3 regions of the Paenibacillus larvae subsp. larvae genome follow, and region 1 is predicted to be linked to each of the others. Evidence: predicted binding sites of a transcription regulator. Region 1 holds the regulator's gene; each other region holds the start of a gene.
What was found. The regulator Rex, encoded in region 1, represses fermentation and respiration genes when NADH is low (regulators of the CRP and FNR family bind a similar motif). The targets are predictions, from matches to a motif close to TTGTGAAATATTTCACAA.
Positions count from the first base shown of each region.

Region 2: a site for Rex is predicted at 1,544-1,561, ahead of BXP28_RS14840 (FAD:protein FMN transferase). Genes of this name have one in related genera too.
Region 3: a site for Rex is predicted at 6,087-6,104, ahead of BXP28_RS17495 (YwiC-like family protein). Genes of this name have one in related genera too.

Region 1 covers NZ_CP019687.1:4,151,341-4,161,987, reverse strand. Annotated here, with positions in the region: gene BXP28_RS21735 (AAA family ATPase) at 50-1,600, opposite strand; gene BXP28_RS21730 (hypothetical protein) at 1,584-2,132, opposite strand; gene BXP28_RS21725 (cell wall elongation regulator TseB-like domain-containing protein) at 2,261-2,716, opposite strand; gene BXP28_RS21720 (amidohydrolase) at 2,803-4,104, opposite strand; gene BXP28_RS21715 (DUF47 domain-containing protein) at 4,432-5,061, shown strand; gene BXP28_RS21710 (inorganic phosphate transporter) at 5,095-6,093, shown strand; gene BXP28_RS21705 (redox-sensing transcriptional repressor Rex) at 6,116-6,754, opposite strand; partial or broken gene dinG (ATP-dependent DNA helicase DinG) at 6,751-9,608, opposite strand; gene BXP28_RS24735 (tetratricopeptide repeat protein) at 9,694-9,966, opposite strand; gene BXP28_RS24730 (hypothetical protein) at 9,888-10,343, opposite strand; gene panD (aspartate 1-decarboxylase) at 10,358-10,647, opposite strand, start outside.
Region 2 covers NZ_CP019687.1:2,864,585-2,875,231, forward strand. Annotated here, with positions in the region: gene BXP28_RS14825 (energy-coupling factor transporter ATPase) at 1-356, opposite strand, end outside; gene BXP28_RS14830 (Gx transporter family protein) at 392-952, opposite strand; gene BXP28_RS14835 (NusG domain II-containing protein) at 1,029-1,343, opposite strand; gene BXP28_RS14840 (FAD:protein FMN transferase) at 1,619-2,686, shown strand; gene BXP28_RS14845 (GNAT family N-acetyltransferase) at 3,131-4,360, shown strand; gene BXP28_RS14855 (polysaccharide biosynthesis protein) at 4,890-6,470, shown strand; gene BXP28_RS14860 (hypothetical protein) at 6,711-6,938, shown strand; gene BXP28_RS14865 (YcxB family protein) at 6,952-7,275, shown strand; gene BXP28_RS14870 (methyl-accepting chemotaxis protein) at 7,721-9,478, shown strand; gene BXP28_RS14875 (non-ribosomal peptide synthetase family protein) at 9,563-10,647, shown strand, end outside.
Region 3 covers NZ_CP019687.1:3,368,666-3,379,312, reverse strand. Annotated here, with positions in the region: gene BXP28_RS17525 (DUF72 domain-containing protein) at 1-103, opposite strand, end outside; gene BXP28_RS17520 (metal-dependent hydrolase) at 100-792, opposite strand; gene BXP28_RS17515 (DeoR/GlpR family DNA-binding transcription regulator) at 882-1,634, opposite strand; gene BXP28_RS17510 (DUF3221 domain-containing protein) at 1,892-2,296, opposite strand; gene BXP28_RS17505 (thiamine pyrophosphate-dependent enzyme) at 2,559-4,790, opposite strand; partial or broken gene BXP28_RS17500 (2-oxoacid:acceptor oxidoreductase family protein) at 4,878-5,887, opposite strand; gene BXP28_RS17495 (YwiC-like family protein) at 6,243-6,926, shown strand; gene BXP28_RS25645 (CysS/YqeB C-terminal domain-containing protein) at 6,910-6,993, opposite strand; gene BXP28_RS17485 (YeiH family protein) at 7,139-8,224, opposite strand; gene BXP28_RS17480 (APC family permease) at 8,581-9,897, shown strand; gene BXP28_RS17475 (hypothetical protein) at 10,347-10,619, shown strand.

The sequences.
Region 1 (10,647 bases):
CAGTGCATATGGAATCGTACGGCTTTTTCTAAATTTATTGGCTTTTCTTTCATTGGGGAACAGCCGCCTTAATAGACGATGAATCTGTTTTTTCCTGGTTGATTAGCTGTTTACTTTCTTCCAGCAGCTTGCGGAACTGCTGTCCTGATAGAATTTCCTCTTTCAGAAGGATCGCCAGAGACTGTTCGAAGACAATCCGGTGCTGTTCCAGCATCGTTTTTGTTTTGGCAAACAGCTCATTCATTATCAGCGTATTTTCTTTCATCAGCTCTTCTTTTGTTACCATGTCCAAATCAATAATACCTAGAGAGGTAAGTCCAGAATCCATCATGGTCCGGACCATCCGGAGGGCCTGTTCAAAGTCATTTTTGGAACCTGTACTGCGGTTTCCGTAAAAAATCTCCTCCGAAGCGGCTCCGGCCATTGCGATCATAATTTGTTCTTCAATGGCATCCTTGGTATACAGATAAAGATCCTGTGGGGGATTATGACGTACATAACCAAGTGCTTTACCCCGGGGACTCAGAGCTACCTGGGAGACAGAATCCGGGCGGACCAGCTCTGCCATAATGGCATGTCCCAGCTCATGATAAGCAACACGTTCTTTTTCCTCCTGCGTGGATTCCCGGTCTGTTTTCTCTCCCATCATCACCTTGTCAATTGCGGATGATAAATGTTTCTGGTGAATAACTTCGCAGCTTTCCCTCATGGCATAAATTGCCGCCTCATTCAGAACGCTTTCCAACTGGGCTCCGGAAAATCCGAATGTCTGCTCCGCAACCTTCATCAGGTCAGCACTTTCCTCCAGAGGTTTATTTTGGGCATGGATCTCCAGGATGGCCTGACGGCCTTTCTTATCAGGCAGATCCACTTCTATATGACGGTCGAATCGGCCGGGACGAAGCAGAGCACTGTCCAGCATTTCCTTACGGTTAGTGGCCGCAATAATAAGAATGCGGGGAGTTTGGACCGAATGAATTCCGTCCATCTCCGTCAGCAGCTGGTTCAATGTCTGATCATATTCCCTTTGCTGGCCCCCATCCCTTTTTCCACCGATCACATCAATCTCATCAATAAAGATTACGGCATTTTCTTTGTCTTCTTTCTGAGCCCGGTTTCTGGCATCCTGAAACAGGTTACGGATGCGGCTGGCTCCTACACCTACATACATTTCCACGAATTCAGAGCCGGATGCGGCCACGAAAACCGAATTCGTATAATGAGCGGCAGCCTTTGCCATCAAGGTTTTACCGGTTCCCGGCGGCCCGGTCAGCAGAATGCCTTTTAACGGACGGATTCCCAGCCTTTCAATTTGCTCTGGTTTGATCAGAAAATCAAGTGCTTCGATCAATTCATTCTTGGCGCGGTCCTGTCCCCCGATTTGCTCAAACGTCAAATAGGTGGGCTTGCGGCCCGAGCGCCTTTGTTGGCGGCCCATAAAAACAGCCTGTCCTCCTCCACGTTGTTTGATCAGATAGTAACTCATGCCGATCAGACCCGCTGTGAATAACAGTGGCAGGGGACTTACCCCGATATAAAGAAGAAAAATAATGACAACGGGCAGAGCCCCGATTAAAATTTCTCTACTGTACCTGCTCATTCGGCCACACTCCTATCTTTGCCGATGTCCGCGGCAGGATCAGATTTTTACTTTCCTGACCTTTCGTCAGCGTGATATATACATTCTTGTTGTCCATCTCCGTTTTCACATTCAAACCCGCCATTTCTGCAGCATGCTTTTCCAATGCAGCCGGGATGTCCCCATAATGCCTGGTTTCCATGGCCTGCGCCACATCAAACAGGGACCTGGACCACCATTGTTCCAATTCTTTGGAAGGATCGTTCCCCTTCACCTCTACATTTAATTTCCGGGACCCGAGCAAGGACCTTCCTTCTTTTTCGATATATTGATAGATTTCTCTCAAACTAGCATTCTCTTTAGGTGTGACTTTCACATTCACCTGGCTTTTGCCAAACTCTATGGTAGAATCCTCCACACCGGGAGTTTTACTGATGATCTGAGAGAAAGGACTTTCCATCGCGAAACTTTGATAGGCAAACCATCCGCCAAATAAAACAGACGCTGTTATTACGACACTTATCACAATAGGAAAGAGACGCAGCTTTCTCATAAACGTCCCCCTTTCTGTAGGTTCATCTATACGTTCGTATAGCAAATAAATCTTCAAACAAAAGTATATCATAGTGGAGGACAAAATACCGAAAGAAAAGAGTGGGAAAATGTGAAAAAAAACTCAGCTTATTGTAAGCTGAGCGTATACGTATCTATAAAAGTACCGTCTGCAAATTTATAATAATCGTAATAATAACGTTTGGTTTTATTGTCTTTGACGGAATAAAACACTTCCCATACATATTCGTCCTTTAATTTGCCTGCATTTATGCGCAGGATTTCAGCACCTTCATGCTTTTTTGATACCTCATTACGAACCTGCTGTTCCGTATAATTCTGATCCGCCCGTTCAGTATGAACTTCCCCATTTTCACCTACCCAGACAATGACGGGGTTTCCCAGCTTATCCTGCCCATAGACAATCTGATAACTGCTTGTTCCGTGAAATGGGGTCACTTTGTCGGCCTTAGTCAGCACGGTTTTGGCATACGCCGCCTCCACCGCTTTCGTTTTTTCATTCCAATGTTCAGTCTGGATATTCATATAAAATCGGGTGACAACAAACACTATGGTCATCAACATAAATACAGATCCTGCGATCCATTTCCATTTCGTTGAAATTGCACATCCAGCTCCTTTCCAATTACTTTAGAATAAAGGCGGATGTCCTATTGTACCAGACGTTCAAAGCAAAGCTCAAATTCACGCTTAATCTTTTCTTCATCCAGCGTGAGGCATTTTCCGGATTTGACAAGCTGCCGGCCGTTTACCCAAACATCTATCACATCTTTTGCGGAAGCCGAGTAAACGACGTGGGATACATAATCTGTTTTCGGCAGAAAATGGGGCTGATCGATATCCAGTGCTATAAAATCAGCTTTAGCTCCCTGTTCCAGCTTACCGATATTTTCAAGCCAAATGGATTCAGCTCCTATGATAGTCCCCATACGCAAGGCTTCCGTTGCCGGAACAGCAACAGGGTCTCCGCTTACTGCTTTATGAATTAATGCCGCAAGTCTCATCTCCTCGAACATATCCAGGTTATTGTTGCTTGCCGGCCCGTCTGTTCCAAGAGAGACTTTCACTCCTGCTTGAATTAATTCGGGTACGCGGGCTACCCCGCTTGCAAGCTTGAGATTGCTTCCCGGATTGTGGGAAACCCGGACATCATGCTCGCTTAAAAGACGGATTTCCTCATCCGTCAGGTGAACCCCGTGGGCGATAAGGGCCGGTCTTGTAAAGACACCCAGTTTATAAAGATGCTCCACAGGACGAAGGCCATATTCCTTAACATTGGCCTCCACTTCACGTAAGGTTTCAGACATATGAGTGTGAATAGGCAAGTCCAGATCATGTGCGGCCTGAACGAATTGCTCAATGTAGGAAGGTGGACAAGTGTACGGAGCATGCGGCGCCATCATAGTGGTAATCCGTCCGTCAGCCTTGCCATGCCAGTCTCGGGCAAACCGGGCCGCTTCCGCCAGCTTCTGATCCTGCACTTCTTTTGGACAAAGACCGATCACGCCACGGGTAAGGCAGCCGCGCATGCCGGATTCCTCAACAGCTTTGGCTACCAGATCCATATGATCATACATATCCACGAAAGCTGTTGTTCCGCTCTTCATCATCTCAATTATTGAAAGAAGGGTGGCCCAATAAACGTCCTGGGAAGTAAATTTCGCTTCCATCGGCCACATTTTTTGCTCAAGCCAAACTTGAAGTGCCAGATCATCGCCATACCCTCTGAGCAGTGACATGGCTGCATGACCGTGAGTGTTTACCAGTCCGGGCATAAACAGTTTACCTATACCAGAAATGATTTCATCTGCTTGTTCAAGATCTTGAGGAGACGGATTTTCTCCTATATAAATAATTCGGTCTTCCTCTATAATCATGGACCCTTCCAGAACGGGACATTGCTCTTTTAGAGTCAAAAAAAACCCGTCAGTAATGACAATTTTTTTTGCCAAAGCCATAACCTCTTCTCCACCTTGGTTTTATACAAACGGGAACGACTTCGTCCGTCTACATGGGGACGAAAACGCTCGGTATATCTTCATTTTCACTCTACATCTTCCCTATGTCAAAATCAAGGGTGGCCAGCGTCAAAAAGTTCATTGCTTTCTTTATCTGTGTTATGCTATTTTATTTTTTGTGAGTTTAAGCTACAATTTTCTACATACGCACTTTGCATCCTTCATTCGAATATACAAGACATGTGCAAATTGCTAATTGAATTGTAATTTAAATCTATACGGAAATAAGGTATTCACTACAATTAGGAGGCACTTAAGACTATGGTATCCATTTTCAACAGCAAACGAGATGAAGTCGATTTTCTGGGCTTACTCGTGAAATCTGCCGATAACACACATCAAGCGGCGATCATGTTCCGCGATGCTCTGTTGGGCAATAAGCTCCCTGCTGATTTTTTTCAAAACATCAAGGATATGGAAACTAAAGGAGACCAAATCACTCACGAAATTTTCCGTGAATTAGACAAAGTGTTTATTACTCCTATCGACCGTGAAGATATCATGGAACTAGCTTCCAATCTTGACGATGTGATTGACGGAATTGAAGCAACAGCTGCCCGCTTTGATTATTTGAATATTCAAACGATCGATAAGTACATGCAGGAATTTACAGAAGTAATCGTAAAAGCTTGTGAACATTTGCTTGAAGCCTTTAAGCTGCTATCCAAGAAAAAATACAATTCAATTAAGCAACATACGGTGGAAGTTAACAGCCTCGAAAACGAAGGTGACCGCTTGATGAGAGAGGGAATTCGTGAAATTTTCACAAACCGCCGGGATCCGTATGATGATTTCAACTTGAAAGAACTCTATGAACGCCTTGAAGAAACAACCGATGTCTGTGAAGATGTCGCGAATATTCTTGAAAGCGTAGTTCTGCGCTACTCATAAGCGAAAGCCCAGCTGTAACATTAGGAGGCAAACATGATCACTTTATTCTTTATTGTAGCGCTTGCCCTGGCATTTGATTTTATTAATGGCTTTCATGATACAGCAAATGCTGTTGCCACTTCAATTTCGACCAGAGCCATGAAACCGCGTTTTGCGATTTTGAGTGCTGCAATCCTAAACTTCCTCGGGGCCATTTTCTCCTCGGAAGTTGCTAAAACCGTCGGGGGAAGCATCGCCAACCCTGCTGATATTGAGAACGGTGTTTATGTTGTTATCGCGGCTCTTCTCGCTTCAATTATCTGGAACCTTCTCACCTGGTATTATGGAATCCCTTCATCATCCTCCCATACCCTGATCGGTGCTCTTGCTGGTGCTGTCATGGCCGGTGCTGGTGCAGGGGCCCTTAATTGGGGAGGTTTCGGCAAGATTGTACTGATCCTTATCCTTTCCCCGGTCATTGCATTCGTGGCTGGTTACATGATTATGACGGTGATTAAACGCCTCATCATTCTAAGCGGTAACAAATCCCGTTCGAAGTTAAACCGTGTTTTCCGTTTTTTCCAAATCTTATCGGCATGGCTTCTGTCCTTTTCACATGGCGGTAACGATGCCCAAAAAGCTATGGGGATTATTGTTTTTGGACTCGTCGCTGCCGGTTTACAAGATACATTGGACGTACCTCTGTGGGTTAAACTGGCTGCGGCAACGGCCATGGGGCTTGGAACATCAATTGGCGGAATGAGGATTATTAAAACCGTCGGTTCAAAAATTATCAAGATCGAACCGATTAACGGCTTTGCGTCTGATTTAACATCGTCCGCCATTATTCAGGCCTCAACAGCTATGGGAATGCCGCTTTCTACCACTCATGTTATTTCTTCGTCCATTATCGGAACAGGTAGTGTCATGCGTTTGCATGATGTAAAATGGGGAACAGTTAAGCGGATGCTTGTTACTTGGGTAATTACAATTCCAATCAGTATTGCGATTGCCTATCTGATCTACATGCTCATGTTTAAATTTTTTGTATAAAGACTTAAAAACACCGAAGCTATTAAGCTTCGGTGTTTTTTTCTACCAGATAATAAGCGAGACTTTGAAGATCGGCTGTGAAATCCGCATTATGGACACGTACTTCCGGTGGAACTTTAATAATGATTGGAGCAAAGTTCAGGATAGCTTCCACACCTGCTTCAATGAATTGATTCGCTACATTTTGCGCTTCCGAAGCCGGAACGGTAATAATCCCAATCCGAACCCCCAGTTTTCTAACTGTTGGAATCAGGTCTTCCATCGGTTTCACCTGTAAATTATTGATGGTTTGACCGATTTTGCCCGGCGAAGCATCAAACACCGCTACAATCTTCATCTGATCGCTCAAATAGACGTTATAATTAGATAATGCACGCCCAAGGTTACCGGCGCCTACCAGCACTACTGGGTTTTGTTTGTCCAGATTTAGAATCTGCCGAATTTTTTCAATCAGATAAGCAACATCATACCCGATCCCCTTCTTGCCGAATTCACCAAAGTAAGCTAGATCCTTGCGGATTTGCGCCGGGTTCAGATCCAATTTCTGGCCCAGGTCCTGAGACGAAACAGTCATTACATTCTTTATGGCTAATTCGTTCAAGTACCGTAAATAAATCGGCAATCGCCGAACGACGGCTTCAGATATTTTTTCCGTCTTCATTCCTGCTTCTCTCCCATCCATTCTTCAATTCTTGGCACAATTTGTGTTCTTGTCATGTGCTCCATTTTAGGCCCTGGCAATGAATATAGGAAATATTTGCCATATTGGGTTTCTATTACACGAGTATCATACAGGATGACGATCCCTTTGTCTGTTGCTGTCCGCACAAGCCGGCCAAAACCTTGTTTAAACCTGATGACCGCTTGAGGTACGGATAATTTGATGAATGGGTTCTGATTCATTTTCTTCAATTTCTCACTTTTGGCTTCAACCAATGGATGATTTGGAGGTTGGAAAGGAAGCCTCACAATAGCCAGACAGGTCAGAGCTTGCCCAGGGATATCCACCCCTTCCCAAAATGAACTGGTCCCCAGCAGTACACAGGCTTCACTTTCTTGAAATAGCCTGGTCAGTTTGCTTCTGTTACCGGTATCTACACCTTGGCCCAGGACTTCAATACCATAAGGCCTGAGTTTTTCTTTAAGCTCCTTATGCGTATCTTTCAACATCCGGTTCGACGTAAAAAGCACCAGCATTCTGCCTCTAGTTGTTATAGCCACTTCCATCAGTGAATGAATGAGAGCCTCAACAAAAAGGGCTTCCCCCTGCCTGCCCCGTATACCCGGAAAATCACGCGGTATCATCACTAAAGCTTGTTGTCTGTAGTTAAACGTCGAAGGCAGCATAACCGTTCTCAGTTTAGCTTTCTCTTGCCCTTCTTCCGGAGATTCTAGACCAAACATTCCCAAAGAATAGCTAAAAGATTTGTTCACAGATAATGTAGCGGATGTCATGATAACACTATCTTTGGTATCAAATATCAGGTCACGCAGCAAGGGACTTACATCAAGGGGGACGCATACAAGCTGGACGGACCGGCTTTTGGTGTAAGTATTCGCTTCTAGCCAATATACAAAATCCTGATCTTCCCGTTTCATAAAAAATCGTATATTTTGCTTGTATTGGGCAATCTCTTTGGATATCCCCCCAAGGTCGGTCAATATGCTTTGCAGGTCATATTCATCTTGAACCTCTTTTAACTCTTGGATGAGCTGGTCCAATTTCTTATGAATGTCCTGAAGCGCGAGAAGCAAATTTTCCTCAATTTCTGCAAACTCATGCCAATTGTCAGGAAGAACATCCTCTTTAACCCGAATGATGAGCTGGCCGGTTTCAGCTCCGGAAGATTCATGGTTTCCGGAAAGCCATTCATACATTTTCTCCGTTAAACGGTCCCATTCCTCTTTGGCATCCACAATCCGTTCACTAATCCGTTCAACTGCCTGTAAGCTAACTGTGATTTTGTCGTTCTGTATTCCGTAAAACCGGGATAACAGCATGGGCAGCTGCCCTGAATGGCTGTCTTTGTATAGCTGTGAGAGCTGGTTGGCCAGCCCCATATAATGAAGATCCGTACCCAAATGCTTCCCGGCTACATCTTCAAAATGATGAGCCTCATCCAGAATCAGATGTTTATAAGAAGGAAGGAGCCGATTCTCAGCTTTTGTATCTGTGAGCAGCAGAGAATGGTTTGTAATGACAACATCGGATTCACCTGCTTCATATCTGGCTCTATGATAAAAACATTTCCTGAACCACGGACAATGCCTGTTCATACAGGAATCTGCATCACTGGAAACCTGATGCCAAAAAGACATCCCCCGGTTACCAAAATAAAGCTCCTCATCTTCCCCCGCTCTGTCTCATTAAGCCAGACTGTCATTTGGGCTGCCGTAAGCGTATCTTCCTTCCCGGGATCATAATCTCTGATATTCATTTTATTCTCAAATTTGCGAAGACACAAATAATGACTTCTTCCTTTAAGAACAGAAGCCGTAAACCCAATTGGCAAAATATGGTGAAGAAGCGGAATATCCCTTTCTCTTAGCTGTTCCTGAAGATTAATTGTATGTGTACTGACAACTATTTTTTCTTCATGCTTAATCCCGTAATAAAGAGCCGGAATCAGATATCCCAATGTTTTGCCGGTACCCGTTCCTGCCTCGATCATCAAATGTTTAGTATCTTCAAAAGCAGAAGCTACTTCGTGAATCATCTGTTGCTGTGCTTCTCTAGCTTCATAGTTAGGAAAGACCTTTTTGAAGGAATCATTTACCTGCTGCATATATTCATCAAATGTTCCCAGATTAAGAACATCCTGTTCATCCCGTACAGGCTCTTCTTTCCCCCAGTCATCGACATTTAAGGCAAATTGCCGATAATAACGGTAAGTTTCTTCATCCTCAGCCGTGTGAAGCTCTTTATAAGCGCGGATCTCATTAATAAACCAACCCAGGTCACTAACATTCGGATCCAGGATCTGGCTAATTCTCTGAATAGTAAGCAAAGGAAGTCCAAATAGCTTCTGCATAATGCGAATCCACAGCTCTGCTGTTACCTGGGCATCACAATTTGCCTGATGCGGGTTTTCATGTTCTATTCCAAACAAACTGCACACATGCCCCAGCTGAAAACTGCCAAGGGAAGGGAATGCAACCCTTAAAGCATCGATTGTATCGAGTACCCTTCCTGTAAAAGGAGGATACCCGGCTTTCGTTAGGGAACGCTGTAAAAAGGCGTGGTCAAATGAGGCATGATGGGCCACAAGGACACAATCAGACAACAGCGGGTATAAATCCGCCATTACTTTTTCCACTGAAGGAGCATTCTCCACCATTTCATCCGTAATGCCGGTAAGGGATGTAATAGAAGAAGGTATACGTACCCCTGGATTCACAAGGGAAGTATACCTGTCTGTAATATCGAATTCATCTATAATGACAAGACCGACCTGGATAATCGTATCGGTAGTGCTTGTTCCGGTGGTTTCAAAATCTAATACCGCAAATTTCATTCCTGTAGTTTCCATCCCTTCTTCCTTCTTCTCTTTAGCATACCAAATTATGAACGAAAAAGGGATAGCTGTTATTCTTCCAAATTCAGAAGAGGTTCCACAATAGACGGGTCAGCGCTGTAAGCTTTTTTGAAGTACTCAAATGCTTGCTGGAAAATTGAATACAACCAAGGGCATTATAAGTAATGGCCTTCATTTGAGCATTATCAACCAGAGGGGCAAGCAGCTGGAAATGTCTTTTTGCTTCAGGCAACTCTCCCTGTTTTAAATAACCCATAGCTAAATAAATTCGGGCAAGCAGAAAGTCCGGCTCTTTTTGAACAAGTTTTTCAAACTCTTGAATGGCCTGTCTATACATGTATAGTTTAAAATAACCCTGCCCCGCAGAAATTCTTCGGATTGTTTCCCTGTCCAGTCTAATTCCAATAGATCTTGATGAAGGGTTGGAGTTTTCATTGTTGCGCTATGGACGAATTGCGAGAGCTTCTCTTCAAACAGCAGCCATTGTTCAATGCACTCATCACTCATTGCTTTTAAGGCGGTCAACTGTTCTTCAAGCTCTTGTTTGGCAGCCCCTGTGGCTGTTTTCGACTCCTTGATGATATCATCCAGAACTTCATTCATGGTACCGAATAATTGTTTGAACATGAGTGTATCCCACCTTAACCTGGCATTCAAAGAAGCGATGGACTTCGTACCGATACACTCATTCTTTGCAGGGGCTACCCGTTTCATACATGTAAAACCCTTCAGCGGATCGTGGAATGTGTCTCCTCTTTTAGCACTTCTTCAATCCGGTTTCCTTCACCCATGAAGGCAATTGTAGGGCAGTGGTTCCTGCCTTCCTCGTCAGTCATCAAGGCATAGGAAACAATGATGACAATATCTCCAACCTGTACCAAACGTGCAGCCGCCCCGTTCAGGCAGATCACTCCAGAGCCGCGGGGGCCGGGAATAATATAGGTCTCAAGACGGGTACCATTATTATTGTTGACAATCTGAACTTTCTCACCCGGGAGCATATCCACAGCATCCAAAA
Region 2 (10,647 bases), 1.3 Mb from region 1:
CGCTGCTTCATCTCCTCTATATCCAGACAGCGGTTTTCCAGGCCGAACACTATATCTTCTTCTACCGTTGTGCCAACGAACTGGTTATCCGGATTTTGAAAAATCATACCCACCTTCTGCCTTATTTCAACAAGCGTATCCGGCATCACTTCCATAGCACCGATATAAACTCTCCCTTCGGAAGGGGCCAATAGTCCGTTTAAGAGTTTGACTAGTGTAGATTTGCCTGAGCCGTTAGCGCCTGCTATGGACACCCATTGTCCTTCAGGTATGATCAAATTGATCTGTTGAAGAAGCGGTTCCCCCTCGCGGTAGGCAAATGAAACGCGGTTCAGTTCTATCAAAGGATCCCTCATTTTTTCCTCTCCCGCTCTTTTTTCTCTGCGAATTCTCAGGCTTCTTCTGCCAGAAATGATTCAAACAGAGACAGCTTGGACAAAGCCGCAGTCAGATATCGGACGGCTATCCCGATAAAGACCCCCGTTACGACGCCGCTAAACATTAAAGCCGGAAGATAATAAAAAATAACCGACGATTTCATAACAATCATAGCCGCCGTCAGCTGGCCGATATTATGAAAAATACCGCCGGCTATACTGATACCGGTCAGACTGAACTCTTTTTTGCCAAGTTTCATCAGAAGCAGCATCACGACGAAACTGAATAAGGCACCAAAGAAGCTGAACAAAAATACGGAGAACGTCCCGAATAGGAAGGCGGTTAAGATCGTTTTCAGAATAATAAGCGAAAAAGCATCCCGCCCCTTCATAAAATACAGGCAGGTCAGGACCATAATGTTGGCAAGCCCAAGCTTGATACCGGGAATTTGGACCCCCATTGGAATCATGGTTTCTACTACACTGAGTACAGCGGCTACTGCGGCAAAGATGGCAATAATCACTGCCTTTTTCAAAGCAGACGAGGTTTCCCTCATTGAATTAGGTTGAGGCATCGATTTCATCATCTCCCTGTATGCCGCCGTCTCCTATCACTTCAACAAGCACCCGGTGAGGCAGGCATACAATATTTTAGCCTGGTTTGGTAACAAATCCAAACGTCAGACATACTTCATCCGGACAATCCGCATCGGTCATTTCCACCCCGTAATCATGAACTTTTATGATATTAAGGCCATGATCACTTTTTACTTCTATGATTTGTTCTTCCTGTGTGAGCTCGACGGTTTTAAATTCCTTTCCGTCCACGGAAATCTTCGCATACGTTTTATTGTTGTGACTTTTTCCATTTGTTTGGTCAGACGGCCAGTATCTTGGAATCATGAAAGCTAATCCTGCCACTATGACCAGGATAATGATCATCCAGTCTCCTCTTTTTAATTTCATGGCTGAAATACGGTCTCCTTGAATCAAAATTTTGAAAAAACACGCCCATTATACACTGCCCCGCAGAAAATCATCAATGAAGATTGTCCTGAAAGAGCACTTCAAAGGGCCTGTACAATCATCAACCATCAAAACTTCACAGTGTCATGAAATCTTCCTATTTCTCTATCTTCTACTATAGTACGATTCTTAACAGCTTTTTGTGAACAATATCACATTCCCGCATTATTCTGAATGATATAATCCAGCTAGAATCAGAAGAGAGAGGGAATTCTATGCATACATTCAAAAAAACAAGCATTCTTCTTTTCTCGGTTATGCTTGCTATAGGTCTGGTCGGCTGCAGCAACCAATCTGAATCCAAAAAAGGAGCATCCACGGCTGCGGTCGAGCCCAAATCTGAAACCTATTTTATTTTCGATACGATTGTAACCATTAAAGTGTATGACCCTCGTGTTACGGATCAAAATTTTAAAGAAATGCACGACATGATGAAGGATATTGACCAAAAAATGAGCCGGACTGTAGAGGATAGCGAACTTTCAAAGATCCAACAGGCTGCCGGTAAAGAAGCCGTCAAGATTTCGGACGAGACCTATTACGTTATCAAAACAGCCATGAAATATGCGGAAATGCTAGATGGCCGCTTTGATCCGGCTATCGGTCCTCTCGTTTCTTTGTGGGGAATCGGCACAGAAGGAGCCAAGGTACCTCCCAAAGATGAAATTGAAAAAAACCGTAAACTCAGTGATTTCCGCAAAATAACGCTTCATGATGAAGATAAATCGGTTAAGCTGGAAGAAGCCGGTATGGCTCTGGATCTTGGAGGTATCGCCAAAGGGTATATCGCAGACCGCATTGCGGATTACTTGACCGAGCATGATTTTCACAGTGCCATTATTGATTTGGGAGGTAATATATTTGCCCTCGGCAAAAAACCGGATGGCCGGCTGTGGACAGTAGGCGTCCAGGATCCGGCTGAATCACGGGGAAATCAGATCGGAAACATCAAGGTAGATAACCAGACTGTTGTGACCTCGGGAATATACGAACGTTATTTCGTTGAAGACGGCAAACATTATCATCATATTTTAGATCCGGATACCGGATATCCGGTAGAAAACAATTTAAGCAGCGTCACTATTTTGACGGACAAATCCATCGATGCCGATGCTTTGGCCAAGACCTTCACCCTCGGACTTGAAAAAGGATTGGATTTTGTGGAAAAACTTAAGGGGGTTGAAGCGGTTTTTATAACCAAAGACAAGAAGGTCTATACCACTTCCGGAATGAAACTTAATTTGACGAATGATAAGTATACGCTAGTCGCTTCCGGCAATTGAATACCAGTATAAAAATAGCCGCTTGTTCTGCAACAGGCGGCTATTTTTTGGGGTAAATGCTTTTGAGGCGGCCCGATGATTTTAAGTCTAACCCTTTTCTATGCTATAATAAGAATAAAGAACCATTTTGATGAAAGGAATTGAAATTATGGAACCGCACCGACGGAATACCTGCTTTATTATCTGGAAACGTTTTGACCTCTCCTATACATAGCTTCATCCCTTCCTTATTGCCTCTTCCTTAATTGCTGTAAGAGCGGCTCTTTTCCCGTTGTCTTTTCCAATTTACTTTTGTTCTTTAACCCCAATGATTTTTATTATTCAGTAATCGCTTGTTCAGCAGGAGTTTCTGCCTGTTTATTTATGCATACATTCCATTCACCCATCCATAATAGGATGTATCTGTTTCTTATAAAAAAAGATGAACTAAAGGAGAGTCTCATCATGTCACCGCAAGACCTTAAAGAAAGTTTAGAGATGCGCGAAGTCAAAGAAAAACACTTGGAACAGTTTAACGACCTGATGAATTACGTATTTCAAATTACAAATGCGGAGATCAATGAAATCGGGGATAAATATTTGCTCAATATGAAAAAACCGCTCCTGCAAGCTTGCGATGTATTAGGGTGGTTCGATAAAGATAAACTGGTTTCCCAGATCATGGTCTATCCTTTTCAAGTTAATATCCATGGCAAATTATACAAAATGGGGGGTCTCACCGGGGTTGGTACTTATCCCGAATATGCCGGCAAAGGGCTCATTCACTCTCTAATGAAGGAAATGCTGTTCCGGATGAAAGAGAAAGGCCAGACGCTTTCCTATTTGTACCCCTACTCCATCCCCTATTATCGAAAAAAAGGCTGGGAGATCATATCCGATGTGATTGATTACAGAGTAAAAGATACACAGATTCCCAAAATGAGCCAAGTGCCGGGACGCACGATGAGGGTTGTAATCGATCATCCCGATAAGGAACAGGTATATGCCCGTTTCGCCAGACGGACCCATGGAGCCATGATCCGCAACGCTTTGGCCTGGGACGAACGTTTCCGCTGGGAGAGGTCGGATTTATCGGTAGCCATATATTATAATCCTGAAGGCCAGCCGACCGGATATATCTATTATAAGGTGGAGGAAGAAACGTTCTTTGCCACGGAAATGATTTATTTGGACGAGGAAGCCAGGCGCGGCCTTTGGAATTTTATCCGGGCCCATATCTCGATGGTATACGATGTAAAAGGCAAAATTTTCACCAATGAACCCCTCGCCTTTCTGCTGGAAGACGGTGAAATTGAGCAAAAAATCTCCCCTTATTACATGGGAAGAATTGTAGACGTTCAAGGATTTCTGGAGGAGTTCCCTTTCCAGAGACCTGTTCGGACAGATCCTGCAATCAAGGAGATTGTACTGCATCTAAAAGACCCTATGCTGGATTGGAACAACGATACTTTCGTCCTTTCCTGGAATGATGAAAGCCGGCTAACCGTAACTAAGGAATCTGGACGTGAGGACGGCCTTTCCATGGACATTCAGACGCTAACAACGATGATGCTCAGCTACAGGCGCCCTGCCTATCTGAAAAAAGTGGAACGGATTAAAGGTCCGGTTGAAATGGTTAACTGGCTTGAGCGCCTGATTCCGAATGAGCAGCCTTGGCATGCTGATTATTTTTAAAGCTTACACACAAAGAAGTTTCCTGTTACACCTGCAAGGTGTTGCGGGAAACTTTTTTCTTCTTTTAGGAAAATCTCCGGAACAGTTGTTTGCTTTCTTCCCAAAACGTGGTACAATCGGAACCTGTCGATTTTTTTCCGTTAGTCCCCAAAGAATTCCCTACTGTTTTTCTGTGGATGATTTCTTCCTCCCGTCTTACTCATCCACAACATCTGGGTTATAACTACCAATCATTCACAATATCTGTGGAAAATGTGCAAAACTTTGTTGATGAATTGTGTATTCTTCTTATTTTTCAGAAAAATCTGTGGATAGTTCATTGCGAAGAAGCTATCTATCCACAATTTCCTTTTCATTGTTATCCGACAGCTCCATGAATGTTTGGCATTTTCCGCCAAAAACCGCCCCGTTCCTACTTTCTTCTCGTTCATGATCACTGACTTGTGATACAATAGATAACAAATTTGCTGCTTGCATGAAGCCGATCGGCAATTCATTCTTATTTTTGAAACGGGAAGGTGTACACCCTTTGACTAAAGACTCGTTAATCCGCGGAACGCTGGTTCTCACACTGGCCGCATTTATTTCAAGATTTTTAGGGGTCTTTCAAAAGCTCCCGCTTAACTATATGCTCCTTAGTGACGTGGGTACCTACGGCATCGCTTTCAATATTTATTCACTGATCCTTATCGTGGCTACGGCCGGAATCCCAAGCGCACTAAGCAAAACAGTCTCTGCCAAACTGGCAAACGGGTGTGAAAAAGAGGCCCGGGAACTGTACGCTTCCGCTATCCTCTATGCCATTTTGATCGGTTTTTTGGCAGCCTTGCTTTTATACATAGCTGCTCCTCTTTATGCATCCTGGGTCAAAAGCCCGTCGGCTGTTTCATCTATCCGGGCAATCGCACCGACACTGCTGTTTTTCCCGTTGATTGCGATTATGCGCGGCCATTTTCAGGCGCGGCAGCATATGACGCCTAATGCCATTTCACAAATCGTAGAACAAATTTTCCGTGTAGCAAGTTCACTGCTTCTTGCCTGGGTCTTCTTGTCCGTCAACACGAATGCGGCTGCTGCCGGTGCTTCTTTCGGAGCCGTTGTAGGCGGGATAGGGGCATTATTCATTATGGTGTTCTATTCGAAAAAGATGTTTCCGGAAACCTCCGTACTCCGGACATTAAGGAATACAAAGAGGCCGCACAAGCTTAAATATTTTTTATTTAATAAATCTTTTTTTCACATGATTATTCTGACCGGTCTTCCTATCGTCATCTATTCCATGGCGGTGACGGTCATTTATACGATCGATACTTCCACCATTATTTCTTTGCTGCATGGACAAATGGGACTATCCGATGCTGCCGATGTAGTATCAGTCTATACCGGCATCGCCCAGCCGATTGCAGGGCTGCCGGTGATCCTGGCTATTGCCCTCAGCCAAACGGCCGTACCGATTATTTCATCCAACTATTCGCTGCGGAACATGGAAATCGTAAGCCGGAATGTGACCAAGGTCTATCGCATATCGATTATCACCGGATTGCCGATGGTTTTGCTTCTTTGTATCACAGCTTTTCCGATTTCGGGCATCTTCAATTTTGGCGGTGTACAAATTGGTGTAGAGCTTGCGCCACGTATGATGATTTTGATGGTCATCAGTGCTTTTTTCCAGATTCTAATGCAAACCTCCGGCGCTATCCTGACAGGCACGGGAAGAATGCGTCTTCTGATTTGGTCCGTTCTCTTTGGAGTACTGACTAAAATCATCGGAAACCTTATACTTGCCCCCAAATGGGGTATTGATGGCATCATGACCGCTTCCATTCTGGCTTTCTTGATAATGTCGCTGCTTAATTACGCCGGGATCCGGCTTACCGTTTCATTCAGGATTTATAATAAGGGTACCTGGTTCAAGCTAGCTTTGCTTGTCTTACTTACCCTGCCGTTTTTTGCCGCAGACAATATGCTTGGTATGGAATTCGGTTTCCTGCCGTATTGCATCGTATTCGGTGTCTACTCGATTCTGTTCCTGTTGTTATTTATCGTATATCTGATTATTGCCAAAGCTGTAAGTAAAGGACTAAGAAACTTCAGAAACCTGGGTGCATAAAATCACATATAGCCTGATACAATTGCTTGCTTCTTTTCACTACAAATCCACAACGAGAGCATGTCCGAGCAGCAAGTTCGCGGCGCGTGCTTTCTTAATTGAAGCCAGTGTTTTATAACCAACGAATAGCCGTACTTGAACAAGAATGGCAAGGTTGTTTTCTCTTGAAGGTACGTTATAATGATGGGGTGGAACCTGGAGGTGTTTGCCTCTATTACTTTTTGGCGAAAGGAGCCCGGTATGAAGATCCAATGCGAAACAACAGCAGATGATTTCATCACATTTAATATGTATCATATGAAGCATGCGAAATCCGTACAGCGTTCTCTGTTGATTCAGCGTTTCATTATCCCGCTTATCTATATCATGATTCCGTTTATTCTGTCTTACATGAATCAGGAATGGGCTACACCCCTTTTTTGTTATTTTTATTGGTTTGGCCATAGTGTGGGCGGTATTTTATCCTAAGTTTTTTGAAAGTATGGCCCGCAGAAGTGTAACCAAATATGTGAGCGGAGCAAACGTGCAGCATTTATTCGGAAAACAGACGCTAGAGGTAACGGAAGACGGAATTACGGAGCAAAATAACGGCGGAGAAACCCAAGTCAAATGGGAAACGGTTGGAGACCTGGTTGAAACGGATCAGCATCTTTTCATTTATTTCAATGGCCTGCAGGCTTTTATCATTCCGAAACAAAGCTTTCCTGATGAAGAAAGCAAACGCCAATTTATAGAAACCTTCCGGAAGTGGAAGCAAAATCCTGCTCCCGTCTCCCGGACAGCAGCGATCCCGCCTTCTTCCTGAAAAGCGGCTTGACGTTTCTAAGGCAGCCCCAAATCCAAAATTAAGGCTGCCTCTCCTATTGTATAGGACATCCGGGTCTTTCAAACTGATTTTTCTTTTCTAATCCGGCGGAAACCCTTGCATGTCTATTTTCTTGCCTTTTGCCCCGTGTTTTCTTTTCCTTGAATTTTTCCTTCATTTTTGCATCTAAAGACCTATAAATGAGTAACTTCTTCATATTCCCACAGCAGGTAAATTCAGTTTATAATATGTACATATTATTAAGTTTTTGAAAATTACTATGAAAAAAATGATAAAAACATGAAAAAATCTCTAACAACTTAGTGACTTTGGTTCGATATATAATACAGATTTAATTGCGGGGATGAGTCTGAAGGCAATAAACCCAGTGGAGATCATAGGTCTTAAGTCACATTATTTTTACTAAAATCGGGAGTGGAATCACGTGCGAAAATTTACTAATTTATCTTTTTTCTCAAAAAATCTTCTTTTATCATTTATGAACATCATCCTGATCGGTACTATTTTAATCGTCTCCAGCTACCTGGTTCAAAAGCAAATTCTGATTAAACAGCTGCACCAGCAGATTCAATCTGTAACCGATAAGTGGGTCCAGGGTATTGATCCTAACGATATCCAGACCGCTATTAAGGAAAAGAGTTATGATGGACCTGTTCAAACGAAACTTCGCGAGTATCTCAGCCAAGTCAACAAATATAATCCTAACATTGCCCAGGGCTATGTGTTCGGAACCGAGCTTGCGGACGGACGCAAAACCTCCCTGGTGGCAATGCCGCAAAATTTGATGGAAGATTTCAGCAAAGATAACGTGAACATCGGGGATTTGTACGAACAGCCTATGGAAGTAGCCAAAACAGTAAAGGAAATGCTCAAAACAGGCGAGGTCATGTTTACCGATTTCTATCATGACATGTTTGGTACGTGGACTACGATTACTTATCCAATTAAAGATGCAAACGGAACTATTTTTGCTTATTTTGCGGTAGATGCGAATGCGGGAATGGTTCCTGCCGGTCTGAAAAAGCTGCTTACTTACGGCATTACCCTGCTGATCGGTTTCCTTACCCTGATTCTGCTGTTCCAATACGTAGTAGTCAAAAAGATTTTGTCTCCTATTAAAGATTTGATGAGCGGTATTGATGAAGTAAGTAAGGGAAACCTGGATTTCGAGATCAAGACAGCCAATAGTGACCTCGGTCAAATTAATCAGAAGTTCAACAATATGATTGCTCGAATCCGCAACATGATTCTAACGGTTCAGGATACTTCACATGAAGTGACAGACTCAGCAAAAGGACTGCTCAGCATCATGGAAAAACACAGCGAGAGAGCATCCTTCATCTCGACCAACATGCAGACGGTGGCTTACGGTATCCGAACCCAGGAGCAAACCACTGTTGATACGGCCAGAGCGATGTCCGAAATGGCAGCGGTCATTCAAACGATTGCCAGCAGTTCCGCTAATGTGTCAGATGAGGCATATGCCATGGAGATGAAATCTCTGCAAGGAAATGAAATCATCCAGAAGGTAACGGAACAAATGAATCTGATTTCAGATTCCGTCAACAGCTCCTCCCATGCCATCAAAGTCCTGGAAAATCGCTCCCAGGAAATCGGTGAAATTACAGATATCATTGCAGGAATTTCCAGCCAGACTAATCTGCTCGCCTTGAATGCAGCTATCGAGGCCGCCCGCGTCGGTGAACAAGGTCGGGGATTTGCCGTCGTTGCTGACGAAGTCCGCAAATTGGCCGAACAATCAGTTCAATCCTCCAACAAGATTGCCGAGTTGATCAAGGAAATTCAGACGGAAATCCGCGACGCGGTCCAATCTATGGAAAAAGGCACCAAGGAAGTAACTGCCGGCATGGAGATTGCAAAGGAGACAGGCAGACTGTTCGGGGATATCCTGGAAGCTACGAAAAAAGTAACCTTGCAGACCCAGGAAGTATCCAGCGCAACCGAGGAAATCTCGGCGGGTACTCAGGAAATCTCCGCAACGGCGGAAGAACTGACGAATACCGCCCGTAAAACGGCTTCAAGCAGCAACAACATTTCAAGCAAAGTGGAAGAACAAAATTCCTCTATCTTATCATTGGTGGATGCTTCCAATAAGCTGACTCAAATGTCGGAAGAGCTGCAGCAATTAATCTGCCAATTTTATGTATCCAAATCTGTATAAAGGCAAGCAGAAAAGGACCTCTATCTCGCATGGAGGCTTTTCCCTTTATGTTTCGAAAAAATGACTTCTAAGCGGGAGGAAACTATGTTTACGGTAAAAAAACAATATCATTCAAGTCATCAGTCACTGCCTGTGCTGCAAATTCCTTTGGATGCCGCACGGCATGTCAGAACATATAAATATACCCAAACGGAAAACTCTGTTCCTTCTGCAATCAACCGGTTGTTGGCAGACCACAAGGACCGTCAGGTCCTCCTGCTGACAGCCTATTTTTCTTGGATGTACCGGTTATCCGGTGAAAAAGAACTGGCTGCCGGCATAGAAGGGAAAAGCGGAACCCTCTTCCCTCTTAAGCTCTCTTTGGAGAACATTCACACTTTTGAGGCTCTGGAAGAACTAATTCGAAACCAATTGGCCGGAATCCCGGAACAATCCGAAAACTTTGAAGAAGAAGCCCTTCAAACAGACACTTTCTTTCTGTGCCATTCCGGATTTCCGGAGAACGAGGAAAAAGGCCCCATTATCAGTTGGCTGGTCCGGGTGAATACGAAAGGAAAATTCTCTATCCTAATCCGGTATGATGCTTCCCTGCTCAGTCCAGATTCTGTGAAACGCTTCTCTTCCTATTTTCTAACCCTGCTTCAAGCTGCGGGAAACCGACCGGATCAGCGGATTAACAGTGTGGACATCTTGACGGATGAAGACCTGAATATGTATCAGAAGCTGAACCGGACTGAAACTCCTTATCCTGAGAATCAGACGATACACGGGATGTTCGAACAAGCCGCCAGCCGCTTTCCCGAACATCTTGCCCTGGCTTCACAACAAGAAGAATATACATATGCGGCACTAAACCGAAGAGCCAATCAAATCGCTCATCTTCTCCTTGAAAAAGAGGTAAGGAAGGGTGACTTTGTTACCATTTTTATGGACCGGAGTCTGGAAACTATCATCAGTCTGCTTGGCATTATGAAAGCGGGCGGTGTCTACGTCCCGGTAGACCCTGATCACCCTGAAGAACGAAATAGCTATATTGTGGAAGATACCCGTTCCGCTTTTATCCTGACTAAACAGATTTACGCGGATAAGGCCAGACATCTGAGTACTCCCATAACGTCAGTAAAGGAAATTGTACCAATAGATAGCAAAGATTTGGACAACTATCCTGC
Region 3 (10,647 bases), 780 kb from region 1:
TAGGGAAATGCCCGCAGTACATAGGAAGCCTATCCTTGGATTTAGGAGTCCCTTCATATAAATCTTCATGGTCCCCCCATCCGGTAAGCCCGATTTGAATCATGCTTCTACCTCAAGACCTTGACCCGGTTTCAGATGAACTCCGTTCAGGCGGAATTTCTTCAGACTTTCCACCCACTCATCTCCATCCTGACGAATAGGCGGGAACGTATTGAAATGCATGGGGATATAGGTTTTTGCTCTCAGCCAGGTAGCAGCTACCAGTGCTTCTTGCGGCCCCATCGTAAACACATCGCCGATTGGCAAGGCAACCGCATCTATCCGGTTCGTATCTCCAATCAGCTTGATATCTCCAAACAAAGCCGTATCACCGGCATGATAAAAGGTAACGCCTTCCATAGTAAGCAAAATTCCGGCTGGGTGCCCCCCATCCAGGAATTTCCCCTGCTCCAGCTCAAAGCTGGATGTATGGAAAGCCAGTGTAAATTTGATTTCGCCAAAATCGAATTTATAGGACCCGCCAAGGTTCATGCCAAAAGTTTTAGCCCCTAGTTCAGCAAAATGCCCGGCAATCTCATAATTAGCCACAATCACACAACCGTTGTTTTTGGCGATGGTGAGAGCGTCCGCAATATGGTTATAATGACCGTGGGTCAACAAAACAGCGTCCACCCGTATGTCCGAGGCTTTAACCGGAGCAAGGGGATTATTGTCAAGAAAAGGGTCAATGATGACCGAATGTTGTTCCGTTTGAGCCAAAAAACAAGAATGTCCGTAGTAAGTCAGCTTCATTATGCTCTCTCCTTTAAATAAAATGATTGGAGCGGCAGGCTCCCTTAATTCCACTATATACCCATTTTATTTATTTTTGAAAACACTTTTTATAGGGAAACAGCATGAATGTGTATGCCTCTTTGATTGAGTTGATGATGCTGCTCTTTCGTCAATCCCTCATCCGTAATGATATCACTTAACAAATCGGCGGGGGACATCTGCCAAGATTCAATCGGAAGCTCCTGATGGGTAGCGATGAGAATCTTTTTATGAGCCCTTTCGGCCAACATACGGATACTTTGGAGTTTTTCGGGTCCGGGCGGCTCTTTACCAGGACCCCATAGATCCGAAGCAGAAAAAAAGCAACGGTCAAACGTAAACAGCCGCGTTATACCCTGAGCCAGCAGATCATCCATAACTCCGCATTGGCTAAGCTTTCCTCCCGTCACATACGTCGTTATCTTTTTTCTTGTACGAAGGATTTCGGCTGCTTTGGTAGAATTGGTCACTACAGTAAGGGGGAGATTATGCGGGATAGATCCGATCATATCCAGGTGGACATTCGCTCCTCCGAGAAAAATTACTTCTTTGTTACGAAGCAAACCTGAGGCATACTCCACAATCGGTTCCATCTGTTCCCGGGCATATGAACCTGCCGGGTAACTCCTGGTTTTAAAACGGGGAGGAAGCATAGCACCCCCATGAGTTTTGCGCAGCAGTCCCCGTTCTTCCAAAATGGTCAGGTCCCGGCGGATCGAATCCATTGACAGATGGAATCGTTCTGCAAGCTCTTTGACGTATACTTTTTTGTTTTTGTTCAGCAAGGCAACAATCTGTTCTCTCCGCTCTTCGGAAAACATGGCTATCCCTCGTTTCAACGGAACTGGTACTAATGTTTTTAGTTTGCAACAATTGGAAAGAAGTATACACCGTCTCCGATAGAGACATTTATCCTGTTCCCTTGCTTCATTCTCCCTCCGTTCAGAAAAGAACATGTTAGACCTGTATCTCTCCTTATCAAGGAGTGCTAATTGAGTAATTTAGACTACAAAACCCAGTACCTGGGCGGTACTGGGTTGTAGCTTACCAATAATAAAAAATAATTTTTCTAGGTTAATTACTCTGATATTTTTTCAATGGTAGGTGAAATAGCAATTGGTGGAATGAATTTAGTCATGGCTTTTGCAAACACATTCAGTTTATCACCGACCTCATAAGTATCATGACTTGTAACGGGAACTTTTAACAGCTTATTTTGATAAGCCAATTCCCACCAACTTTCCTGATATAACAATGCTTCCTCTTTTGTAGAAGTATCCGCCACGAACATGTAATGGTTATCAATAGAAATGACATACCCAGTGAAAGGCAGTTGCTCCTGTTTCACAACAGACGAGACAGAAGTGGCCCCCGATGAAGATCCATCCGGATGTGCAAAAGCGGGTGCTCCACCTGCGGTAAAGCCAATGCCTAATGCAAGTGTAGCTGCTACAGTTATTAATTTTTGTTTTCTCGTGATCATAGCTTTTATCCCCCTTAGATTAGAGTTTCACAAATATAAATGTCATTTCTCACTTTTCTTTTACTATAAATAACCCCAGCGCCTGAACGGCACTGGGGTTGAATTTTTCCAATAATTTAGAAATCAAGCTGAATGAATCAATTTCATAACTTAGATTTTCATCCGAAACGGGTACAAGATAGAGTTAAATCTGAACCGTATTTATCTATATCTTCTTTATTAAGCGCTCACCAGTTGTATCATGAAATTGACTCGAATCATTTTATAAATATGGGCTTTCGTGCTTGGCTTTCAGCTTGTTCCACCTGCGTTCCACTTCGTCTTCGAACGCCTCCAAAGTGGATTTATGCTCGGGTAGCAGCAAGTGCTTCGTCTTTCCCATTAGGCTCAGCCAATCGTTTAAGGATACGCGTTTCTTTTTATCTTCCGGATTATAGGTTATCTTCGTAACCCCATGCTCCACTTCATATAAGGGGAAGAAACAGCTGTTTACGGCGGCTTCTACGATTTTGGTTCCTGCGTCATCCTTCGCCTTCCAATTCCGACAAGAAATAAGGATTTTACCGTAAACCGTTCCCTCATGCCGGGCATACCATTGGGCCTTGGCCGCTTTTTTGATCAAATCCTGCGGAAAGGCCTCCGTTCCTGTAAAGACGTACGGAATATTCGTAGATGCCATGATTTGAGCCGTATCCTTGTGATGAAACGGTTTCCCTCCAAAACCGCCGCCGATCGCGGAGGTAGAGGTCATATGTCCCATCGGAGTAGAGTAAGACAACTGGGCTCCGGTATTCATGTAGCCTTCATTGTCATACTCCAAAATAATCAGTCTATGGTTGCGCAAAGCTGTACCAATTGCCGGACCCATTCCGATATCCATGCCGCCGTCACCTGTGATCATCACGAAGGTAACGTTTGATTCATCCACCTGAACCTCACCACGGCGTACCCGTTCCCAGAACATCTCTACTACACCTGATAAAGTGGCGGAACCGTTCTGAAATAGATTGTGAATGTAGTTCACCTTGTGGGCAGAATAAGGATAACCGGTCGTAACGACCATCGCGCAGCCCGTATGATAAAGGACCACGACATCCCCCTCGATTCCTTTAAAGAACATGTCAAGTCCGGAGAAAATGCCGCATCCCGGGCAAGCCCCGTGTCCGGGCGCAATCCTTTTCGCTTTAGCCGTCAGAGCCCGCATGGTAGGCATTTTGACCTTAAGCTCTCCAGTAGCCGCATCCCGGGTTACAGATATAAATCCGGATGTCTCTGCCTTGCTGAGCGGCCCTGCCTTTACTGCCTTATCCTGCACCGTTCCCGGTGTATGTCCGTGATAATCAAAACGTTTAACCTCTTTGCCGGCAAGAGCATCCAGGCACAGCTCATAGAAAGAAAAAGCATCTTCGAGATAGAAATCTTTCCCGCCCAAACCGTAAATGCGGGTATAAACCGAAGCTGAAGAGCCCGCATCCAGAAGAGCTGATTTCAGTTCATGGCTGAGGTTCCCTCCATAAGCCCCGTAAGAATCGGCTCTCTCTCCCATCAGCACAACCTTAACACCGGAAAGCGCTTTTTGCAGAGCCTCTTTAGGAAAGGGGCGGATTACATTCGGTGATACCACTCCGGCCCTCACACCCTGAAGCCGGAGACGGTCGGCTGCGTCTTTCGCTGTATCTGCAGCCGAATTAAGCAGAACAAGAGCAATGTCAGCATCCTCCATCCGGTACGAATCCAGAAGCCCATAATGCCGTCCTGAAAGTTCTTCATATTCGGCAGCTATTTGAAGAAACACTTGCCCAGCCCTGTACATGGCTTCAGACTGCTGGTATTTGTTATTGATATAATCCGGGTCGTTCATATACGGGCCAATGGTAACCGGATGCTTCGTATCTGTTGAATCTACGTAGACAGGACCGGTTTTGCCGACAAACCCCTCCACTGTCTTCCGATCCTCGAAATAATGAACCCTGCGTTTCTGATGGGAAGTGAAAAAGCCGTCAGATGCCACGATAACAGGGAGCCTGACATCGGCATGCTCGGCCACTTTGAGCGCTATCAGGTTCATGTCATATACAGCCTGGGGATCTCTCGCCATGAGAATCGGCCAGCCTGTATTTAAGGCATAATACAAATCGGAATGATCCCCGCGGATATCAAGAGGTCCCGATACTGAACGGGTGACCAGATTAAGTACCATCGGAAAACGCGTACCTGACTGGACAGGGAGCTGCTCCAGCATATACAGGAAACCATTGGCGGAAGTTGCATTGAATACGCGTCCTCCCGCGGTGGCAGCCCCATAGCATATACCCGCAGAACCATGCTCACCATCCGCGGGTATCAGCTTAATATCGTGTTCACCGTTTGATTTCATTTCCTCCAGATATTCCGCAATCTCCGTGGATGGAGTGATAGGGAAATACCCCATCAGATGATAGTTAATTTGCGCTGCCGCCTTGGCGGCCATTTCATTCCCGGAACGGAAATCCATCTTCTGCGCGGGTGCTCCGCCATTTATCGGAAGTTCTTTTTCATGTACGCTCACGATAGGCTTCCCCCTTTTAAATAAATAGTTTTATTAAACATGTTCCAGTAACGAAAACTTGTGCTTTACAGCATGTACGCCAGCATACCCTTCTGTCTCCCTTCCTTTAGACAAGGCGGTTGTCGGACATGCCTCCACACATTTTAAACAGCCTTTGCAGTACTGATAATCTATTCCTTGCAAGAACTGATGTTTTCTTCCCTTTTTGTCCTCTCCCTCTGCCCAAACAAAACAAAAATCGGGACAGCTCTGATCACACGCTGCACAATTGATACAGTCCTGCTGATTGAAAACGGGCAGGAAGCCTTGGCGGGAGGTGCTTAAATCTTTAAACACCGTATTCCCCGGGTTCAGGATTACACCGCCAATAGGCTGCGTTTCATATCCAAATACAGGGGCATTCTGAACCGGCCCCCTTTAAAACCGTCTTCCGGGGCAAACGAACGGGATATGATCTCTTTATAACCCGCTTCAAAAGTTCTCAGGTTGGCTTCAACCAGTGCCGGATATTTGGCTTCAAAGGTTTGCCGGATGACCGTCTTTACCGCTTCCGGGCTTAGGAAATCTACCGCCCTGCAAAGTGCACCAAGCATTGCTGTATTGATTCTCGTTTTTTCCCGGATAGAAATACCAAGCGCATCCACACAAAGGATTGTGCCTCCGTTGAAGCCGGATAAATCGCGGATTTTTTCCGGTGATTGGGTTGTGTTTACAAGCAGCAGACCATTTTCGTCCAGTCCGTCTACGCAGTTTTGGGAAGTGAGCAAGGCTTCATGGAAAACAGCCACAACATGAGGATGGTCAATAGGCGAGGATGCTCTTAACGAAACATGGGGGTCAGAAAAACGGATAAAAGCTTTTACCGCCGAACCCTTTTTCTCTGATCCGTAAGAAGAAAAATTAGAACCGTTCAGGCCAAGATGCAGAACCCCCGCCTCGGCCAGCATCTTCCCCGCAAGATTGGCACCAAGCCCTCCAATCGACTCCAGACGGATTTCAAATAGTCCGAGCTCATTCACCCGCGAAAGCTTTGTATGTTGCATGAGTTGCTTCCCTCCATTTCAATTTGGTTATAACAATGCTAACAAGAGGTCTTTATATACAAGAGGAAACGGCTTCACTGTTTAAGAAACAATGAACGTTTCCTGCCTGAAAATCGGGAGAAATGATCCAATTTTACATCCACTATATGACAACCGGTCCATCCTGAACTATGACATACTTAACAAAAGGGGCCGAAATTAGTGATTTTACTCACATTATTTTCGACTATATGTTCACAAATCGTGATTTCCCCTTATCGCCGGTCCCCCTACCCGGTAAAATAAGAAATATTGAGAATCTTAAGGGGGTTATTTTATTAAAGGTTACATCCCGACACAACATGGTGCCTGGGCTATGCTTGTAATACCTTTTGCCTTCGGCATGGCGGCCTCCGGTCCCAAAATTGGTCATCTGCTTTTGTTTACAGCCTGGCTGCTTGTTTATTTATTTTCCTACCCCCTGCTTCAATGGGTACGTACAGGTAAAAAGGCCATTTATAAACGGCCTGTCCTGTTCTATGGGTGCCTGCTGTTTCCCCTGGCTGTCTGGCTGCTGATTCTATATCCGCAGCTTGTATGGACAGCCCTGTTTTACGGTCCACTTTTCCTGGTAAATTGTTTCTTTGCTTCGCGTAATCAGGAGAGGTCGCTTGTGAACGATCTGGCTGCGGTCCTTCAATTTTGCTCCATTGTGTATGTAGCTTTTTATACAGGAGGGGGATATATATCCGGTTGGGGTACAGTCCATGAACTTTTTATGATCAGCCTGCTTTATTTCATTGGAACCATCTTCTATGTCAAAACCATGATCAGAGAAAAAAATAACAAAACATTTTATTGGCTGTCAGTTACCTATCATACTGCCGCCTTTGTGGTCATCCTCACGTGGTTCCCGAAATGGCTGATAATTCCCTTTGCTGTCTGTCTGCTTAGGGCAATCATGACACCAAAAACAAAAATAACCATCAAACAGGTGGGCTTACTGGAGTTCGCCTATGCCATCGTCCTTACAATATTCGTAGTCAGTCTGTATCACTAAGAAAAAAATATTGGCGTGTCCCCTCATCGCGAAGGACAAAGCCCAGCTTGGCCGCCTCGCGGCGCAAATCTTTGGCTTCTCCGGTTTCCTTCTTTATAGCAGATTAATTTCAAATGCAAAGCGTATTCCTCTCCTTCCCGTCCGGTTAAATGCCATATTGATAAATAAAAGGGAAACAGCCCTGGAACCAAATCCGGTTCAAGGGCTGTTCTTTACGTGTTTAATTGGAAAATAATTACGAGTACATATCCGAGAACGGAAAGCATCACGGAACCAATTAACCCTGCACTGAAGGAGCGGATGCCCAGTTTCCGGAAGGCGGCAATGTCCACGTTCAAGCCAAGTCCCGCCATAGCCATGGCAATGAGCATATAGGCTAAAAGCACAATATAGGAAGCTGCCTGTGCGGGAATGATCCCGAGAGAGTTAATCCCGCTGACAAGCAAAAATCCCAAAATGAACCATGGAATCGGAACGGAAGAACGGGAAGACCCGCTATCCTGCCGGGGTGACCCCTTTGACATAAAAACGCCAATCAGAATGGCGACAGGGACAAGCAGGGCTGCACGTGTCAACTTTACAATGACGGCAATATCCACCGCTCCGCTTCCGCCCGGGTCAGCTGCGGCAATAACGTGGGCGATTTCATGCAGCGTAGCCCCAGAAAAAATGCCGTACCCCGCAGGGGTAAGTCCCAATACCGGATACAACAGTGTAAACAAAAGCGTAAAAATAGTTCCCAGAATGGCTACGGTGGCGGCACCGACAGCCGTTTCTTTTTCATCTGATTTGATCTGGGAAGCAATAGCGACCACCGCCGCAGCTCCGCAAATTGCCGTACCGCTGGCTGTCAAAACACTTAAATTTTTATCCACTTTAAATACCCGGCAGAGGGCATAAACAACAATCATCGTAAACGTGATATTGATTACGGCTATAGCGAATACTTTAGGTCCTGCATGGATAATATCCATCAGATTCAATCTCATCCCAAGCAAAATGATACCGAGACGGAGCAGTTTTTTACTGGCAAAGTGAATGCCTTCTTCGGCAATGGCCGGCACTCCGGCGGAAGCTCTCCATACAATTCCAATCAGGATAGCAATAACAAGCTGGCCCATAATATCGAGGTACGGGATCAGTGAGAATGCTTTGGCTGCAAGAGCGATAATCAAAGTAATAACCAGCCCCAGGATAAATCCCCGGGTCTTTTTTTGTTTATCATCCGTCCGGTGGCCGGTTAGAGTACGGCCTGAAGCAGAATCTTGTTGATTTGTCTTTGGTTGCAGTTCACTCATGATGTACATCCCCCCACTATATTTCCAATAGCGCGCTAATGAGAGTTCCTCTTCACTATAAAAGCAAGGGGGAGAAATGTGAAATTCGAATCTTATATTCCTGTTATAAGATTCGCTTATAAAATAGGACAAAGTGGAAAAATTTCTCGATTTTTTTCGAAAAACAGCATTGATTTTTTATGTAATTATAGTATTGTTACATAGTTGACTTTTTGCATAAGCAAGAAAGGCTCCGTTCTATACGGGACATGTGTTTCATGTTGAAAAAAGGCTTTTTTATTTAAGCCCGCCAGCATAAACAAACTGTAGAAAACGCATATCGGTACATGCGTTTTTGACTCTAGGAGGAATGATAATTGGACAAGCAAACACAGCTCAAAAGAACCCTCACACTAGCACCTGTAGTGTTGATCGGTCTTGCCTATATGGATCCTCTTGTAGTATTTGATTCATATGGCATCGTGTCTCATTTAACAGAAGGACATGTAGCAGCATCGTACATCACCATATTGGTTGCGCTGCTGTTTACCGCATACAGCTACGGTAAAATGGTCCAGGCCTTTCCCGTAGCCGGTTCTACCTACACCTATGCACAAAAAAGCATAAGTCCGTATGTAGGTTTTTTAGTCGGATGGGCTGTGATGCTCGACTACCTATTCTTGCCCATGGTTAACTTCGCCATCGGGGCCGCTTACCTGACCTCGGCATTTCCTGCTATTCCAGGGGCTATATGGGTGCTTATTATGGCTGTTTTGATCACTACAATTAATCTGCTTGGCATTCGCCTTACGGCCAACATCAACACTTTACTGGTGTCTTTCCAGACTCTGGTAGCCTTAACTTTTGTCGGTTTTTCAATCCAAGGACTTATAAGAGGAATGGGCGAGGGCACCTTGCTATCACCTGCCCCCTTTTTTACGCCTGATATGGATTTCAGCCTGATCTTGGGGGGAGCTTCCATTCTTTGTTTCTCATTTCTGGGATTCGATGCGGTGACGACCCTCTCCGAGGAGACAATCAATCCCCGTAAAACGATTCCCCGTGCGATTCTTTTGATCGCTTTGATTGGAGGCATTTTATTTACTTGTACTTCTTATTTCCTGCAGCTGGTCTATCCCGATTACAGTTCCTTTGCGGAAGCAGATTCCGCTTCTCTGGAGATTGCGCAGTTTGTAGGAGGTGCATTCATGCACTCGTTCTTCCTGGCAGGAACAATGGTCGCAGTATGTTCTTCTTCCCTTTCTTCCCATGCCAGTGCATCAAGGCTGCTGTATGCCATGGGGCGGGAAGGGTCATTGCCTAAAAAGGTGTTCGGATATGTACATCCCAAGCTGCAAACTCCGGTATTCAATATTTTATTTATCGGGATATTGTCATTGACGGCCATGTTTGGAGAGCTGGAAGTCATTGTATCCTTCATCAGCTTTGGGGCACTTGTCGGCTTCATGTTTGTAAATATATCCGTAATTGCCCACTACTTCATTCGGAACGAATACCGGGAAGGCTTTGATATTGTACGTTTTCTGATCGTGCCTTCGGTAGGGGCTCTTTTCAGTGCCTGGCTGTTCACCAGCTTGAATGTCCATGCCCTGATGCTTGGAATTGGCTGGCTGATCGTAGGAATTGCCTACTCTTTCTTTACTTTCAGGAAGGAACAGACTAGCCGTATCTAAAGTTGTGAAAGATTCTGCCGTGTGGTTAAAATCCCTATTTTTACTGAAAAGAAGGAAAAACCTGTAGATATGGCTTATAATATAAAGAAATAGACATTATCGTTTCTTCGGAAACGTTATCCATCATGTAAGGGAGGCATTTGCCAAAGTTATTTTTGTACTGAAAGTTGACTCATGCGAATATGTTACCAGTAAACAAATACCAGGCTTGAACCGTATGGGTCCCATCAGGCAGATCCTGCCGGCATCAGACGGGAAAAGCCTGACCCCTCAAAGCCTGCCTGCACAAACATACCACTTATCCCATCAAGGAGGGACGCTGATCGCTATGGCTATTATTCCATTCTTAAGTCATTCCGGAGAAATGTCGTTCCACCTGCTTAGGGCAGTGGCAAAGCGAAGGAGAACCGGTGGAAGTCGAATTTGCCAGCCCCACAGGACTCACGCTCATGAATACTATTGGAATCCTGACCGATCTGGAAGTGTGTGATACTGAGGAAGACGGGACCGAATTGACTTTCTGGCTGGATAAAACAGAACTTGGTTTTAATGAAAGAGAATGCACCATCGAGCTGCTGCCGAATGAATCTCTTCAAGTTACCGTCCGTAATGAAGATGACGAAATAGTCAGCATCATTACTTTTACGATAAGACGTACTAAAAATATCTTTCCGATGGAGCGCATCCTCAGCGAGGAAATCCGCAATAAGTTATCCTTCTAGAATAGTTCCACCCGGGGGATGAAACATG